2 regions of the Clostridium celatum genome follow, and region 2 is predicted to be linked to the other one. Evidence: a T-box and tRNA genes for the amino acid it is inferred to sense, from the RefSeq annotation. Region 2 holds a T-box; the other holds one or more tRNA genes.
What was found. A T-box is a leader RNA that pairs with one kind of tRNA and senses whether it is charged. The one in region 2 lies ahead of argS (arginine--tRNA ligase), so its partner is inferred to be a tRNA-Arg.

Region 1 (10,166 bases), on a different contig from region 2:
TTAATAACAATTTCTTTATCAATAGCTTCACCTTTAGAAATTAACTCTCTAATTACTTCTTTAATTAATTCTTCAATCTTATTTACTGATAATTCTTCTCCATAATTATTTTCTAATGCTTCTTTATACTCTTTTAATGTAACCTTTTTTTCATCAAAGACTATTTTTTTAATTGCATATAAAGAATCTGCCATATTAGCAATTCCAAAACCCTGAGGCCCTGTAAAATTATATATAGCTCCGCCTTCCTGAACACTCTTACCTTTTCTTATACAATCATCAATCATACAAGATAAATATGGTAATGGACATCGCTCTCTATGCGCTATATCAATAGCATTATCAGCATTAACTAATAATCCTATACAATATTCCATTTGTTTTTTATACGCATCATAAAATTCTTCAAAACTATTCATTATTGTTACATCACCAGTTTCAACTCCAACTTTAATTCCATTATCATAACCATTACTAAAAACTAATTCTAATGGCCTACACATATTAAAGAATGCAGCATCATGCCATCCATCTGTTTTTCCTGACTTTTGTGGTTCAACACAACCTATTATGTTATATTCTCTAGCATCAGCTAAAGTAAGTCCTCTATTAAGCAATGAAGGAATAATAACTTCATCATTATAATAAGCAGGCAACCCACTTCCTGTACGAGTTAATTTGGCAGCCTTAATTAAAAGATCATGTGGTGTTCCATTCCATACTCTAACTGATAATGATGGTTGAGGTAACATAACATGCATAGATGCTTCAATTGACATATACGAAATATCATTGGTTACATCTAATCCATCAGCATTTTGCCCTCCAGCAATTAAATTTTGGAATAATCCATATCCCGCAAATCCTTCAGCAGATATAGAATCCCTTACCTTATTTAAATCATTTAATTTTACCCAAATACAATCCATTAATTCTTGAGCGAATTCCTTGGTCAGCTTACCTGATTTAATATCCTTTTTATAGTAAGGATACATATATTGATCAAATCTACCTGGCGAAATAGAATGTCCACTAGATTCAATTTGAAGTAACATTTGAATAAACCAGAAAGATTGGCAAGCTTCATAAAAATTAGTTGCACCTTTAGCTGGAACTCTAGCACAATTTGAAGCAATTTTTAATAACTCTCCTTTTCTAAACTTGTCAGAGGTTTCATTAGCCATCTTTAATGCTAACTTTGAGTAACGATTTGCATAATATATAACAGCTTCACAGCTTTGAATTACAGCATGTAAAAAATTACTCTTTTTTATATAATCCATATCTCCTATATTACATCTAGAAAGCTCCTTCTTAACTTGTTCTATAATTCCTTCATATCCAATTTCTAAAACCTTTTCATATTGAACTGTAACATGTCCAATTCCATTGTAATAATAATTTCCTGGAGTGAATATATTATGCTCTATTGCTGTAATAGCTTCTGGGGCCATATATGAAGTTGCTAATTCACTAGTTGTCTTTCCCCTCCAATATTTATATACTTCATTTAATATATTTTTATTTTCCTTGCTTATATAAAATGGGTCTGCATTTCTTTTTTCTATAGTATCAAATTCACCCTCTAACCATTCATAAGAAAACTCTGGAAACACTTGACAGCTTCTTGGTTCTTTCGTTGCACTTCCTACTATTAATTCATCTTTACGAATTGTTATAGGAATATTTCTTAATATATGTGAAAAGTCTTTTGATCTTCTCTTAATTATAGGTTCTCCTTCTGTTTTCTTATAACTCTCAGTTATAAGTCTAGCTCTATCAGATTCTATCTCTGGAATTTTTTCAAATAAATTATTTATAAGTCGTTCAATTCTTGATGATTTTGCTATACTATATTCTTTCATTACCCCACCCCACCACAATATATTTGTTATTTTATGTATTTATTGTATTAATTTTACTATACATAATGGTATTATTCAACTTATATTTCTTTATTTGTTTTTGTTTTATTTGTTTTTTGTTGTTTTATATTATAGATTTAATGAAAATAATTATGATATGTAATAAAGATAGAAAAACTTATGCTATATTAACTTTGATGCTAAATGATATGCCTATTCATGCTGTTAATTTAGTAAAAATTAATTATTTATAAAACAAAAAAAGGATTCTTTAAATAAAGAATCCTTTTTTGGTGGCTTACCGGGGAATCGAACCCCGGACACCTTGATTAAAAGTCAAGTGCTCTACCGACTGAGCTAGTAAACCATATGTGGTGCGTGTTAAGAGATTCGAACTCCTGGCCCACGCCTTAGAAGGGCGTTGCTCTATCCAGCTGAGCTAAACACGCTTATGGAGCGGGTAGTGGGAATCGAACCCACCTTTCCAGCTTGGAAGGCTGGAGTATTACCGATATACGATACCCGCAAATGGTGACCCCTAGGGGAATCGAACCCCTGTTACCACCGTGAAAGGGTGGTGTCTTGACCGCTTGACCAAGGGGCCTTGCTGTCACCGTCTGCTGACTACTTTTCATATGTTACACTATCATTAGACAAAAGTCAACATATTTTTTAAAATTTTTTTATAATTTTTTTACGTGTAAGTAAAAGTGCATCCCTAAGAATTAAAATATAACTAACCTATAAAATATTAAGCTGACTATAAAAATGATTTTAAATATACATTATAAACTTATCATTTAATATTAATAATTTTAGGATTTCTATTTTCAAATTCACAATAATGCTTGAAACCTGCTTCTAACAATATTTCTTTTCCTTCTTTAAAATTTTCTCCTATATCATGCTTATTGTGTGAATCACTACCTAATGTAATTATTTCTCCACCAAATTTTTTATACATCTTTATATGGTCAAGATTGGGAAACTGCTTTCCATAAGACTGCCTAAACCCTGATACATTTACTTCAATCCCAATATTACTAGTAGAAGCTAATCTCAGCATTTCATATATTATATCATTATATTTTGACATATCTATCTTAATTTTAAATATTCCTTCTATATATCTAAGTGGATATGTTATATGTCCAATTACATCAAAATTTCCCCATCTTACCATATCATAATATTCTTCATAATACTTAATAAGTAATTCATCTATCCTATGGGTAAAATCCCATTCTTTCATAAAATAAAAATCTTTTTCATCTTTAACGTTATGCATTGAACCTATGATAAAGTCATAATTATACTTATTTATTACCTCTTCTGCTATCTTTAAGTTTTGTAGGGGTTGCCCAAGTTCAACACCAGCTCTAACACTTACCTTATGTTTATATTTTTCTTTTGCACATATAGCCTCTTCATATGATTTCTTTATGCACTTTTCCATATGATCATTATATTCATTTACATCTAAGTGATCTGTGATACAGAAGCCATTAATTTCTTTTTTTATAGCATATTTACATATATCCTCTATACTATCAGTTGCATCAAAAGAATTATTAGAATGTACATGACTATCAAATATATAGTTGTCCATTTTATTACCTTCTTGCTTAATCTATTTACCCTATTATGTCTTTTATAGTTCTATATGCATTTTTATATGCAAACTTCTCTATAAAATCATACTTAAATCCATAGGCATTCATCTTTTCAAATAATAATGGCATTTTACTAACAGAATCAATTTCAAGATTTCCATGTATACCATCGAAATCTGTTCCTATGCATACACAATCTTCTCCACCTACATTAATTATATGCTCTATGTGCTCTATCATATATTGAATCTTACTTTCTTTATTCTCATCATTTAATTCTCTATTATCTAAGAACTTAGGACAAAAATTAATCCCTATAACGCCACCCTTATTTGCTATAATGGTAATCATATCATCTGTAAGATTTCTACTATGATTTGTAATACTTCTAGAATTAGAATGTGATGCAACAAATGGTTTTTTTGATAAATTAGCTACATCATAAAATCCCCCATCTGATAAATGGGAAACATCTATAATCATTCCTAAATCATTCATATATTGAACCGCTTCTTTTCCAAAGTAAGTTAATCCACATTTCATTATATTTATATCATCGGAATTTGGACTACCAAAGCAATTTTTATTATTCCATGTTAAAGAAATTAATCTTATTCCTAAATCATAATATCTCTTAATATTTTCTAATTTTCCATCAATACATCTACCATCTTCTATAGTTAAAATAGCACTTATTTTATTTTGTTTTTCATTTTTTATTATATCATTAAATGAATAAGCTACTGATAGTATATCACTATGATTCTTAACTGTATTATTAAAAATATTAAGTAGGCTTAGTATATACTCTTCATCTGAAATTCCTTCTTTCTCATCATCTGGAACTAAATATATAGCAAAAAACTGTGCCATTGAATTAACTTTTTTTAATCTATTGATATCTAATGATGTTTTATCTAGTTTATATATATCATTATTTCCATCAAAGTAAGCTCTACTTAAAGTATCACAGTGCATATCTATATATTTCATAAAACTCCCCTATTTACTAATAATGCTTACTTAATAAATTTATTCATTTATACCTTTGTATATTCTCTTTTTATCTTTTTAGACGTAGTTTTTTCAAATTCTGTATCTCTTATTATAACCATCCCTATTCTCTTATACGTTGGTAATTCACAATTATATTTATCCACTAAATTTCTAATTTCATTTTCTATATCATTTATTCCATTATTATTTGCATATTCATAGTCTGGAAGTATTTATGCTTTTATTATATTTTTATATTCACTTACTAAGATTTCTTTAATTAATCTACTTTTACTAAGTTCATTTTCTAACTCTTCTGGTGAAACATTTTCTCCATTAGATAATATGATAAGGTTTTTCTTTCTTCCTGTTATAAAAACAAAGTTATCTTCATCAATATATCCTAAATCTCCAGTTTTAAGCCATCCATCAACTAATGCTTCTTCTGTTTCTTTAGGCATTTTATAATACCCCATCATTACACTAGAGCCTCTTACCCAAATTTCTTCATCAATAATTTTAGCTTCACAATTTGATATAAGTTTACCTACAGATTCTCGTTTAAATTCACAATTATTATTTGTACTAATTACTGGAGAACACTCTGTCATACCATATCCTTGTATTACCTCAATTCCAAAATCATTCATGCCATCTATAATCTCTGGATTTAAATATGCTCCTCCACTATATATTGTTTTTAAGTTTCCGCCTAAGGCTACCTTTGCCACAACTTCTTTACATATATCTTTGCTTTCATCAATAAGTTTGTTATATAAAGATTCAATAATCATTGGAACAAGGCACATAACTTGTGGTTTAAACAATTTTAAATTTTTTAAAACTCTCATCACAGAATCATTTATACAAATACATAATCCTAAATGTATTCCTTTAAGAATATCCATAGTGAAACAAAATACATGATTTATAGGTAATACAGTCATTGATACCGTTCCCGCTTTTAGTTGCACATCAAAAGCAATTGCATTATCTGTTAGATTTCTATGATTTAGCATTACTCCTTTACTTTTCCCTGTAGTTCCTGAAGTAAATAATATTGTACAAAGTTTTTCTTCATCAATCTCTATATGAAAGCTTGATCTATTCTCAGCCATTAACTCATTTAGTGATAATGCAAATTCGGTATTAAGCTTTTCATTCATTGAAATTATATACTTTACATTATGTGATTTTTCCTTTATCCTCTCAGCTACATCATGTCTTATTTCATCATATATTAAAATTTCTGCATCCGATCTCTCTATTAATTCACATATATCATCAGCTGGCAGCTGAACATCTATTGGAACTATAACCCCTCCTGAATTAACTACTCCAAAATAACTAACAATCCACGGATATGATGTTTGTCCTACTATAGCTACATGTTTCCCTATCATATTTAGGCTTTTTAAAGCATTACTTACAGCTTCACTATCATTTTTTAAATCATTATATGACTTCTCATCAACTTCATTTTTGTTAATTTTATATTTAAAAGCAATATTATCGCCATAATTCTTTGCTGCAAAATCTATTATATCCCTCATATTTTTAATGTTATTCATAACCTAAACCTCCCAAGTTATTGACACTATATATTTATTATTGTTAAAAATTAAACTTTCTTGTTTGAATAAAAAGCCTATTTTATTACAAATAATATTTTTATCCTTAATACTAAATTCAATATTTTGCATACCATAAGATAGTCCAGTTCCAATAGCTTTTAAAAAACTCTCTTTTAATGTCCATAATTTAAAAAAATATTCTTTTTTATTATTAGCAGATAATAAATCTATTAATTCATTGTTTGTTAATACTTTTCTTATAATGCTTTTTTTAAATTCCTTTATATCCTCTATATCTATTCCTACATTTTTATTGCTTATTATTACAACTACAATATTATTGCAATGACTTATATTAAAATTAATACTACTATTTTTTAAATATGGTTTACCATTTAAGCTACTACAATAATTTTCTCTTGCATTTTTTACATTAAATATTTCTTCTAACTTTTCATCTAATAAATTTATTCCTGCATCATGCATTATTTTATTTTGTTCTAATTTGGATATTCCCTTCTTTAAAGGAATCTGTTTATAGAAAATTTTATACTTGTAGGGCTGTAATATACTCAATTATGTCCCCTATAGTATTTACTTTAGCTACTTCTCTCTCATTTACTTCTACATCAAACTCTTCTTCTAAATCACCTACCAAAGTCATAAATTCATACGAATTCAATCCTAAATCTTCAACTAATTTTGATTCAACTGTAATATCTTCTCTTGCTACTTCTACATATTCACTCAATAACTCTCTTAATTTTTCTAACATACTATACTAAACTCCTTTAAACCATTTCTATAATTTCGCCTACTGTTTTATCTTTATTCTCTATTCCTGTAAATAAAATTTTACATAAATAATAATACATATACTCTAACTTTTCTGTTGTTACTCTGCCTGTTTGATATTCAAAATTAAAATCTAATCCATTATCACTAGCACGATGCATAACTGTAAGATATAAAGCATGTGCACAAGCACCATTAGAATACCAATTAGTTTTATAATCAATACTTTCAAAGCTAACTGTTTGTCCTGGTCTTTGTTTTAAATCATTTTTAGTTAAAGGTTGATAAGTCAAGCTAAGTGGTTCATACGTCTCCCCAGGCAAATTATTGTAAAACATTCTTCTATATTCTAAACATTTTACTGGATCATAATTTGAATGCCTAAATAGTTTATTTTGTTCTTTTCTTATTTCCTCTAATCCTTCCATAAAAGTCATATCTCTTTTAACTATTGTTCTACATGGAAAACAATGCACTCTAGTTCCCCCTGATAGCTTTTCACTTAAAGTTGCTCTTCTTGCTATTGTTGACATTATAGAAACATCATCTTCATCATTAAACTTTTGAAGGTATGTTCTAAGCCCCATAATAAGTAAACAAACCATTGGAATTTTATTTTCTTCACAGAATCTTTCTAATAAATGAGAAGGGTGTGCTTCTAAGTTAAAAATTGTTATATTAGCATCTACGTTGTTGCTAGTATTAATTACTGATCTTAAATTCTCACTATCTCTTTGTAATCTTTCTAATCGTAGTCTTTCTTTTCCTTCTATATCATTAAATATTGGTTCTTTACACTCTATTAATTCTTTAAAAAATTTTTCATCTCTTTCTTTAGCTTTGTTTCCTAATTCATATGTCAAATCTTTCTCTATTTGTTCAATATATGAAGCCATTTCTCTTGGATATGGAATGCCTTCATATTTTAAATGACAATATATTTCAATAATATCTTTCATAAATACTATTAAAGATTGTGCATCCATAGTCATATGATCTACCAATAAATAAATTCCTTTATATCCTTCTGGCATTGATATCATAACAACTTTATTTAATGGTTTATTTTCTCTCTCAAAAGGTGTTTCTGTCCATTCTCTCATTTTCTTTTCAGCATCTTCTACTTTCCAATGTGAAAATTCAAAAAATTCTATATATCTAGTTTCTTTTTCTGCAACATATTGCATTACATTTCCAGATTCATCATGAACAAATCTAATTCTCATTGCTTCACATCTTTCATATGCCCTATATACTGCTTCTCTTAAAACTTCAAAATCAATATCTTCCTTTATAGTTAAACTAGTTCCTATATTTAATACTTGTTTTTTAGGACAATAAGTTAAAGTATAAAAATGTAATTTTTGTGCAGCTGTTAATGGATACAACTTAATATCTTTTTCTTTTATCATTATTACCCGCTCCTATTTCATCTAATATATATTTACTAATAAATTTTTTTATATTTTCTTCATAAATTTCAGTTTCTTTATAATACGATTCAGCATGTCCAGCTTCTTTAACTATTAATATTTCCTTGTCTGAATGACAATTATCATATATATCATGACACATTCTACATGGAACAAAAGTATCATTAGCTCCATGAATAAATAATATTGGTACAGTAGCTCGTCTTACTTCTATATCTGCATTACACTCTTTAAAATTATATCCAGCCATTTTTTTACACATATTACTTACAATATTTATAACTGGAAACGGAGGAATATGATACATATTTTTTAAAACGTCACTAAAAACTTCCCATGGCGATGTAAATGCACAATCAGAAATAATAAATTTAACATTATTAGGTAAATGCAATCCACTTGCCATAACTACAGTGGCTCCTCCCATGGATATTCCGTGAAGTAAGATCTGACACTCTTCTCCAAACTTTTCAACCACATAATTAATCCATTTTAATACATCCATTCTATCTAAGCATCCAAAGCCTATATACTTACCATCACTTTCTCCATGTGCTCTTGCATCCACCATTAATATATTAAAATCATTTTCCTTATAAAATTTTGATATTGCAGCAAAATCACTTGTTGCTCCTTTACTTGAATATCCATGAAAACAAATTACTACTTTTTTTGAATTCTCATTTGGAACTAAAACACCATGAAGTCTTAAGCCATCATCTGAAGTTATATATACATCTTCTCTTTCTTGAAGCATTAGCCACGCTTTTCTTTCTTTAATAAAAGGAATATAGTTATCCCAATTAGTTCCAGACATCTTTTGTGTTCTTTCAGTTTTTACATTCTTTCTTATTAAGACTCTTTCTAATAGATATCTTGCCATAACTACTTCTGTTAAAGCTGCTAACCCAATTATTCCAGCACCAATAAATAACCTTTTGCTCATATTTCCCCCTTATTCTTAAATAAATTGCTATTTCAAATTCAATAAATCTTCATCATCTATTAAGTCTGCTATTGCTTCATCATATTGACATAATTTTTTAGATGCTAATTCTAAATTTGACATTATACCTTGAACTTTTTTTCTAACATAATCTCTATATCTAATCATAAGTTCCCTTCTTTGTTCTATAGTCTTATCACCTTGTAAAAAAAGATTTATATATTCTCTTATATTAGAAATTGGCATATCAATATCTCTAAGACTTATTAGCAGTCTAATCCACTCTAAGTCCTCTTCAGTATATTTTCGCACTCCATTTTCATCTTTTTTTATAAAGGGAGTTAGTCCTTCTTTGTCATAATATCTAAGAGTATGTATAGAAACATTAAGCTTTTCTGCTGCTTCTTTTATCAAATATTTCATTTTATCCCTCCTAATGGTAATTATAAATACTAGAGTGCACTCTATGTCAAATCTTATATTAATCCATATAATTACATTTTCCTCTTTATTATTACAATATTCTTTAGGATATTTTTAATAAATTTAATATTATTTGTCATTTAAACCTTTACTTAAATATGTAAATATTTTTTAATAAATAAAAAAAAGATGATGTATTACAAAAAAATATCATCACCTTTCTCAAATACCCTTGTACTATACTTTATTTAAACATTTCTGAAATAATAAAGTTAAACTAGTTTTGATTTATTATTTATTTTTTCTATTAATCATAATCGTAACTAAACTAATCTTTTAACTGAATATATCCTTGTGAACAATTTTCCCCTTATCCATAGATATAATTCTATCTGCTACACTTCTAGCAAAACTCATATCATGAGTAATTATTAAAGTTGTCATTCCCTTTTCACTTACACTTTTTATAAGTTTAGAAACTTCTTCTGTCAAATTAGGGTCTAAAGCTGACGTTGGTTCAT
Region 2 (5,367 bases):
GGGGTTTTTCAACAAACTGAAAGAGCTATTGCAATTTAATGCAATAGCTCTTTTAATATAATAAATTAACATTTAAACTTTAATTATCAATATTACTTAAAATTTAATAAAATAATTTTAAAATTGCTGTATAGAAAGTTCAAAATTGGTACATAATTATAATGTAAATATTAAACCTGTAATAAAACTACAGGTTCCCATCCCCCCATTATTTAAAAAGCGCGCAAGCGCTTTTTTTATTTTCATATAAAAAATAAAAAGTATTGATTTTAAAATCAATACTCTTTATTTTATTAATTACATTCTTTCAACACTTTCCATTCCTAACAAATCTAAGCATTGTTCTAATACGTTCTTAACTAAGTTTATAAGTACTAACCAAGAAGCTTTCTTAGATTCATCTTCTTCAGATACTATTCTTGTATCATTATAGAATCTGTTAAAGTTATTTGATAATTCATAAATATATTCACATATCTTATGTGGTGCTCTATCTCTAAAGCTTAATTCAATAACTTCATTAAACTTAATTAATTGAAGCATTAAGTTTCTTTCTGTTTCACTTTGTGGTACTAATATTGCTTTATTCATATCAGTCATATTAGCTCTATTTAAAATAGATTTAATTCTAACTATTGTATAAAGAATGTATGGACCTGTATTTCCTTCAAATGAAGCAAATCTTTCTATATCAAATATATAGTCTTTTGAAGCTTGGTTAGATAAATCACCATATTTTAACGCTGCTAATCCAACCTTTGAAGAAATCTCTTCAACGTCTTCTTCTGCTATATTTTTATTATCCTTAAGTTTTTCTTTACCTGCTTCTTTAATTAAGTTTATTAAATCTGCAAGTCTCATTACTCCACCTTCACGAGTCTTAAATGGCTTACCATCTTTTCCGTTCATAGTCCCAAATCCTATGAAATCTAATACAGTATTTTCATTTGCTATACCTGATTTTTTAGCAGCTCTAAAGAATTGTTCATAATGAAGCCCTTGTCTCTTATCAGCTAGATATATTATTTCATCAGCTTTTAAATCTCTAACTCTCTCTACAACTGTAGCTAAGTCTGTAGTTCCATATAATGAAGCTCCATCTGATTTTAATAATAGTAATGGTGGTACTGGACTCTTATCAGTCTCTTCACTTACATCAAAAACTAAAGCTCCTTCACTTTCCTTAGCAAATCCTTTTTCTTTTAAAGATTCTATCATTTCAGGAATAAATTTTTGTGCATCACTTTCACCATTCCATAATTCAAAGCTAACATCTAAAGCCCCATAGTTTTTCTTTAAGTCATTAACAGATACATTTAATATATGCTTCCATAATGCAACATACCCTCTTCTACCTTGTTGAAGCTCAACTGTTGCTTTTTTAGCAGCTTCCATAACAGCTTCATCACTCTTAGCAAGCTTACTTGCATATGGATAAATATCCTCTAGTTCATCTATTGTAAACGGAGCTTCTTCTGGATATTCTCCTTCAAAACTTTCATCAAAATATGGTAAACTTGGGTTACGTCTTTCAACTTCTGATATAACCATACCCATTTGAAGACCCCAGTCTCCTAAATGAACATCACCAATTACATCATGGCCTAAGTATTTAGCTATTCTCTTAATGCTCTCACCAATAATTGCTGATCTTAAATGTCCTATGTGTAATGGCTTTGCAACATTTGCTCCACCATAGTCTACAATTATTTTTTTAATTTCTGTAGCTTGTGAAGTACCGAATCTTTCATCAGTATTCATTTTATTTACATAATCAACTAAGAATTCATCATTAAGAGTTATATTTATAAATCCAGGACCTGCAATTTCTAATTTAGAAAAAATTTCATTTTCTTTTAATTTTTCTACTACCTCTTGCGCTATAGCATTAGGTGCTTTCTTGTACTTTTTAGCACATGCTAAAGCTCCATTACATTGATATTGGCAAAGATCAGGTCTATTTGATACATTTACCTTTCCAGCACTCTTATCATAACCAAGCTCTTCAAATGTATTCATAAAAATATCACTTATTTGTTCAATAAATATTTTCATTAATTTATGCCTCCTTTTATTTTATATAAAAAAAACGCCTCTTCTTTTCAAAGAGACGAAAATATTTCCGCGGTACCACTCAATTTAGTTAATTTTAAAAATAAATTAACTCACTTATAACTTTAACGCTAGTTTACAGCGGCATACTCTTACAATAATGCTCAAGCAGCTTCTCCAAGTCCCTCTTCCTTATTTCATATCTTATAAGACTTTCACCATACTCTTACTCGCTAATAGATACTTTAAAATAAGTACTCTTCTCTTCATAGAATTTATATTTTTAATTATCTTATAAAAATCAAATTTAACTAATATAATATTATTTAAACATAAAATATATAATAAAATAATTTTACCTAAAAATCAAATTACTTGTCAATTAATAATATAAAAAAGCTAAGCAAATGCCTAGCTAAATTTTAAAATTATATCTTTTTAACAACTGATGATTTTAATTTCATAGCTCCAAAACCATCTATTTTACAATCAATATCGTGACCATCTGTTACATCATATAATAAACGGATATTTTTTACCTTTGTACCTTGCTTTAATGCTGATGTAGCACCCTTAACTTTTAAGTCCTTTATTATTGTTACAGTATCACCATCATTTAAAACATTTCCATTAGCATCTTTTATAAGGTTTGCTTCTGCAGCTGCAGCTTCTGATGCAGCAGTCCATTCATGACCACATTCTGGGCAAACTAAAAGATTTCCATCTTCATAAGTATATTCTGAATTACATTTTGGACAATTTGGTAACATAGTTTCATTTCCTCCATTCGCTTCTCTTATATATTATGCATAAATATAGGTAGTCCTTTGCATGCTTAATATATTATCATACACTTCTTATATTTACAAACTTTCCACTATAGCATAATTAAGTATCTATTTAATACACTTTTACTAGTTATAAACTTTGTTATATTTATTTTATCTCATTTTCATTTTAAAATTCTTAATATATATTACTTCTGATAGAATTCTTAGTACCAGTAGTAAATAGAATTTTTTACAATAATTGTTTTATAACAACAAAAAAGGTTGTAGTTTAAACTACAACCTATAACACTCTAAAATTATCTTCTATTTTGCTCTTTTTTAGCTCTTCTACAAGATATACATCTTGTTGGCTCATTTGTAAACCCTTTTTCTTTATAGAATTCTTGCTCTCCTACTGAAAATACGAATTCACTTCCACAATCTCTGCATTTTAATGTTTTATCTGTCATAAACATTCCTCCTAAAATTAAAGATTCTAAATTGATATAATAATCTCTAATTTTTGAGAAACTATTTACCTAAATGAAACTTTCTTTGTTAGCAACTCTGCTACTCATTTATAATAACATAATATTTAATTAATTTCAACCTTTTTTATTTATTTCTTATAAATACTTAAAATTATTACAATATTTTCAATCTAACTCTTCTCAATAATCTTTTCCACATCTTTCAACCATTTATTTGTGATATTGTTCTTTGCTCATTATTCTAAAACTATAATTTCTCTACTATTTAAACTTCTCTTAACATCAATTGTTCTTTGATTGCTTGAACCCTTAAACTTTAGTTCTTCTTTTTTATTTTTTAACTCAAATCTACCATCAACTAAAACATCTATGTTGCTAATTAACTCTCTTAAACCACTGTCTTTCTTCATATTTTCTAAAACTTGTTCAAATGTATATCCTGTATAACACCATATATTTAATCCTGCTTCCTTAAATTTTTTTGCCATATATGCAAAACTTTCTGATTGCTCTAAAGGATCACCACCACTAAAAGTTATTCCTTTTAACATTGGATTGCTTAGTGCATCTTTAATAAGTTCATCCATATCCTTAAGTTCTCCACCATTAAAGTCATGAGTTTCTTTATTAAAACATCCTTCACAATTATGTTTACAACCTTGTGCAAAATATACTCTTCTCATTCCAGGTCCATTAACAAGACTTTCATATGCAATTCCTGCAAGTCTAACATATCTTTTCATAAATTAATCACTCCAAAATAATTTATAATACAGTTAATATGCCAATAACTCTAAATTATTACTCTTTAATCTTAATACTATCATTATACATTTCTATTATTGATTTAGTCCTATTTAGAGATTCTACAACTCTAGTTTTACCTTCATTAGTTAAATATTCTGCATCATTCACTGTAGCTGGAACAATTTCATAAAACAATTTATCATCTTTTCCATACCAATTTACCCATGTTGGAATATATGTTGGGATATCTACTGTAACTTCATTTGTATCCATATTTTTCGATATATTTACAGATACTATTACCCCATCTTCTGTATATGGATTCTCTATTCTTTCAGTTCTTTGACTAGATAAAAAATTACCCATAGAATAAACTACTGCTGTATTACTTGTACCATCTGAAGAAGTTAAAATATCTATTGGTTGAATAGAATGTGGATGTGTTCCAAAAATCACATCTACCTTTTCATCAGTTAAAAATTGTGCAATTGTTCTTTGTATATCATTAGGTTCTAATTCATATTCATCACCCCAATGCATATAAAAAATTATAACTTCGGCTCCATCTTCCCTCATTAAAGCTATTTGTTCTTTCATATTATTTAAATCTTCATCTAATGTTAATGGATGAAAATGATTCATTAAAGGTATCAGTTCATCTGGTATTGCAATTCCATTAAGCCCTTTAAAATAATCTTCTGTTGTCATCGTATATCCATAAGATATTATTCCTATATTAATATCATTGATATTTTTAATTATATATCTTTTTTCATCTACACTTCCTCTTGTTCCTATTACATCAAATCCTCTATCTAATAATATATTTCTTGTTCTTTCATATCCATATACATCTCTATCTAAAGCATGATTATTCATATTTGCTATAACATCATAACCTGTCCATTTCATAGCATCTACCAATGAATCAGGTGTATTGAAACTTGGATATCCTGCATATCCCCAATATTCTGTACCTGAAAAAGTTGTTTCTAAATTTCCAATGGCTAAGTCAGCATTTTCTAAAATATCTTTTATATATTGAAAATTATTAGTAAAATCATACTCCCCTGTACTGTCATCGTATTGAGTATCTAATATTTCTTGATGAATTAATATATCTCCAGTTGCGACTATCTCCACTGTATTAATTTTCTCAACTTCTTCTATAGGTTCTGGTATATCTTTATTCTCTTCTTCTTTTTTATTATCATTGATTAGTAATATTTCTTCTTTTACTTGCTGATCCTTTGAAAATAATGAATCAAAAACGCTCTTAAGTGGATCAGAGTTATAAAATCCAAGCA

Region 1: it has a tRNA-Arg gene. The T-box ahead of argS (arginine--tRNA ligase) is inferred to sense a tRNA for this amino acid. The anticodon was not compared.

The regions. Positions count from the first base shown of each region.
Region 1 covers NZ_JAJKGM010000007.1:78,287-88,452, reverse strand. The annotation lists gene LPC13_RS05060 (glycyl radical protein) at 1-1,865, opposite strand, end outside; tRNA gene LPC13_RS05055 (tRNA-Lys) at 2,157-2,232, opposite strand; tRNA gene LPC13_RS05050 (tRNA-Arg) at 2,238-2,314, opposite strand; tRNA gene LPC13_RS05045 (tRNA-Gly) at 2,318-2,391, opposite strand; tRNA gene LPC13_RS05040 (tRNA-Glu) at 2,395-2,469, opposite strand; gene LPC13_RS05035 (histidinol-phosphatase HisJ family protein) at 2,662-3,474, opposite strand; gene LPC13_RS05030 (dipeptidase) at 3,500-4,471, opposite strand; gene LPC13_RS05025 (AMP-binding protein) at 4,708-6,045, opposite strand; gene LPC13_RS05020 (4'-phosphopantetheinyl transferase family protein) at 6,049-6,534, opposite strand; gene LPC13_RS05015 (acyl carrier protein) at 6,596-6,823, opposite strand; gene LPC13_RS05010 (condensation domain-containing protein) at 6,840-8,255, opposite strand; gene LPC13_RS05005 (alpha/beta hydrolase) at 8,233-9,222, opposite strand; gene LPC13_RS05000 (MerR family transcriptional regulator) at 9,250-9,645, opposite strand; gene LPC13_RS04995 (amino acid ABC transporter ATP-binding protein) at 9,982-10,166, opposite strand, start outside.
Region 2 covers NZ_JAJKGM010000076.1:222-5,588, reverse strand. The annotation lists gene argS (arginine--tRNA ligase) at 298-2,055, opposite strand; T-box leader at 2,104-2,331, opposite strand; gene LPC13_RS16385 (zinc ribbon domain-containing protein YjdM) at 2,481-2,822, opposite strand; gene LPC13_RS16380 (zinc-ribbon domain-containing protein) at 3,140-3,292, opposite strand; gene nrdG (anaerobic ribonucleoside-triphosphate reductase activating protein) at 3,550-4,056, opposite strand; gene LPC13_RS16370 (CapA family protein) at 4,115-5,367, opposite strand, start outside.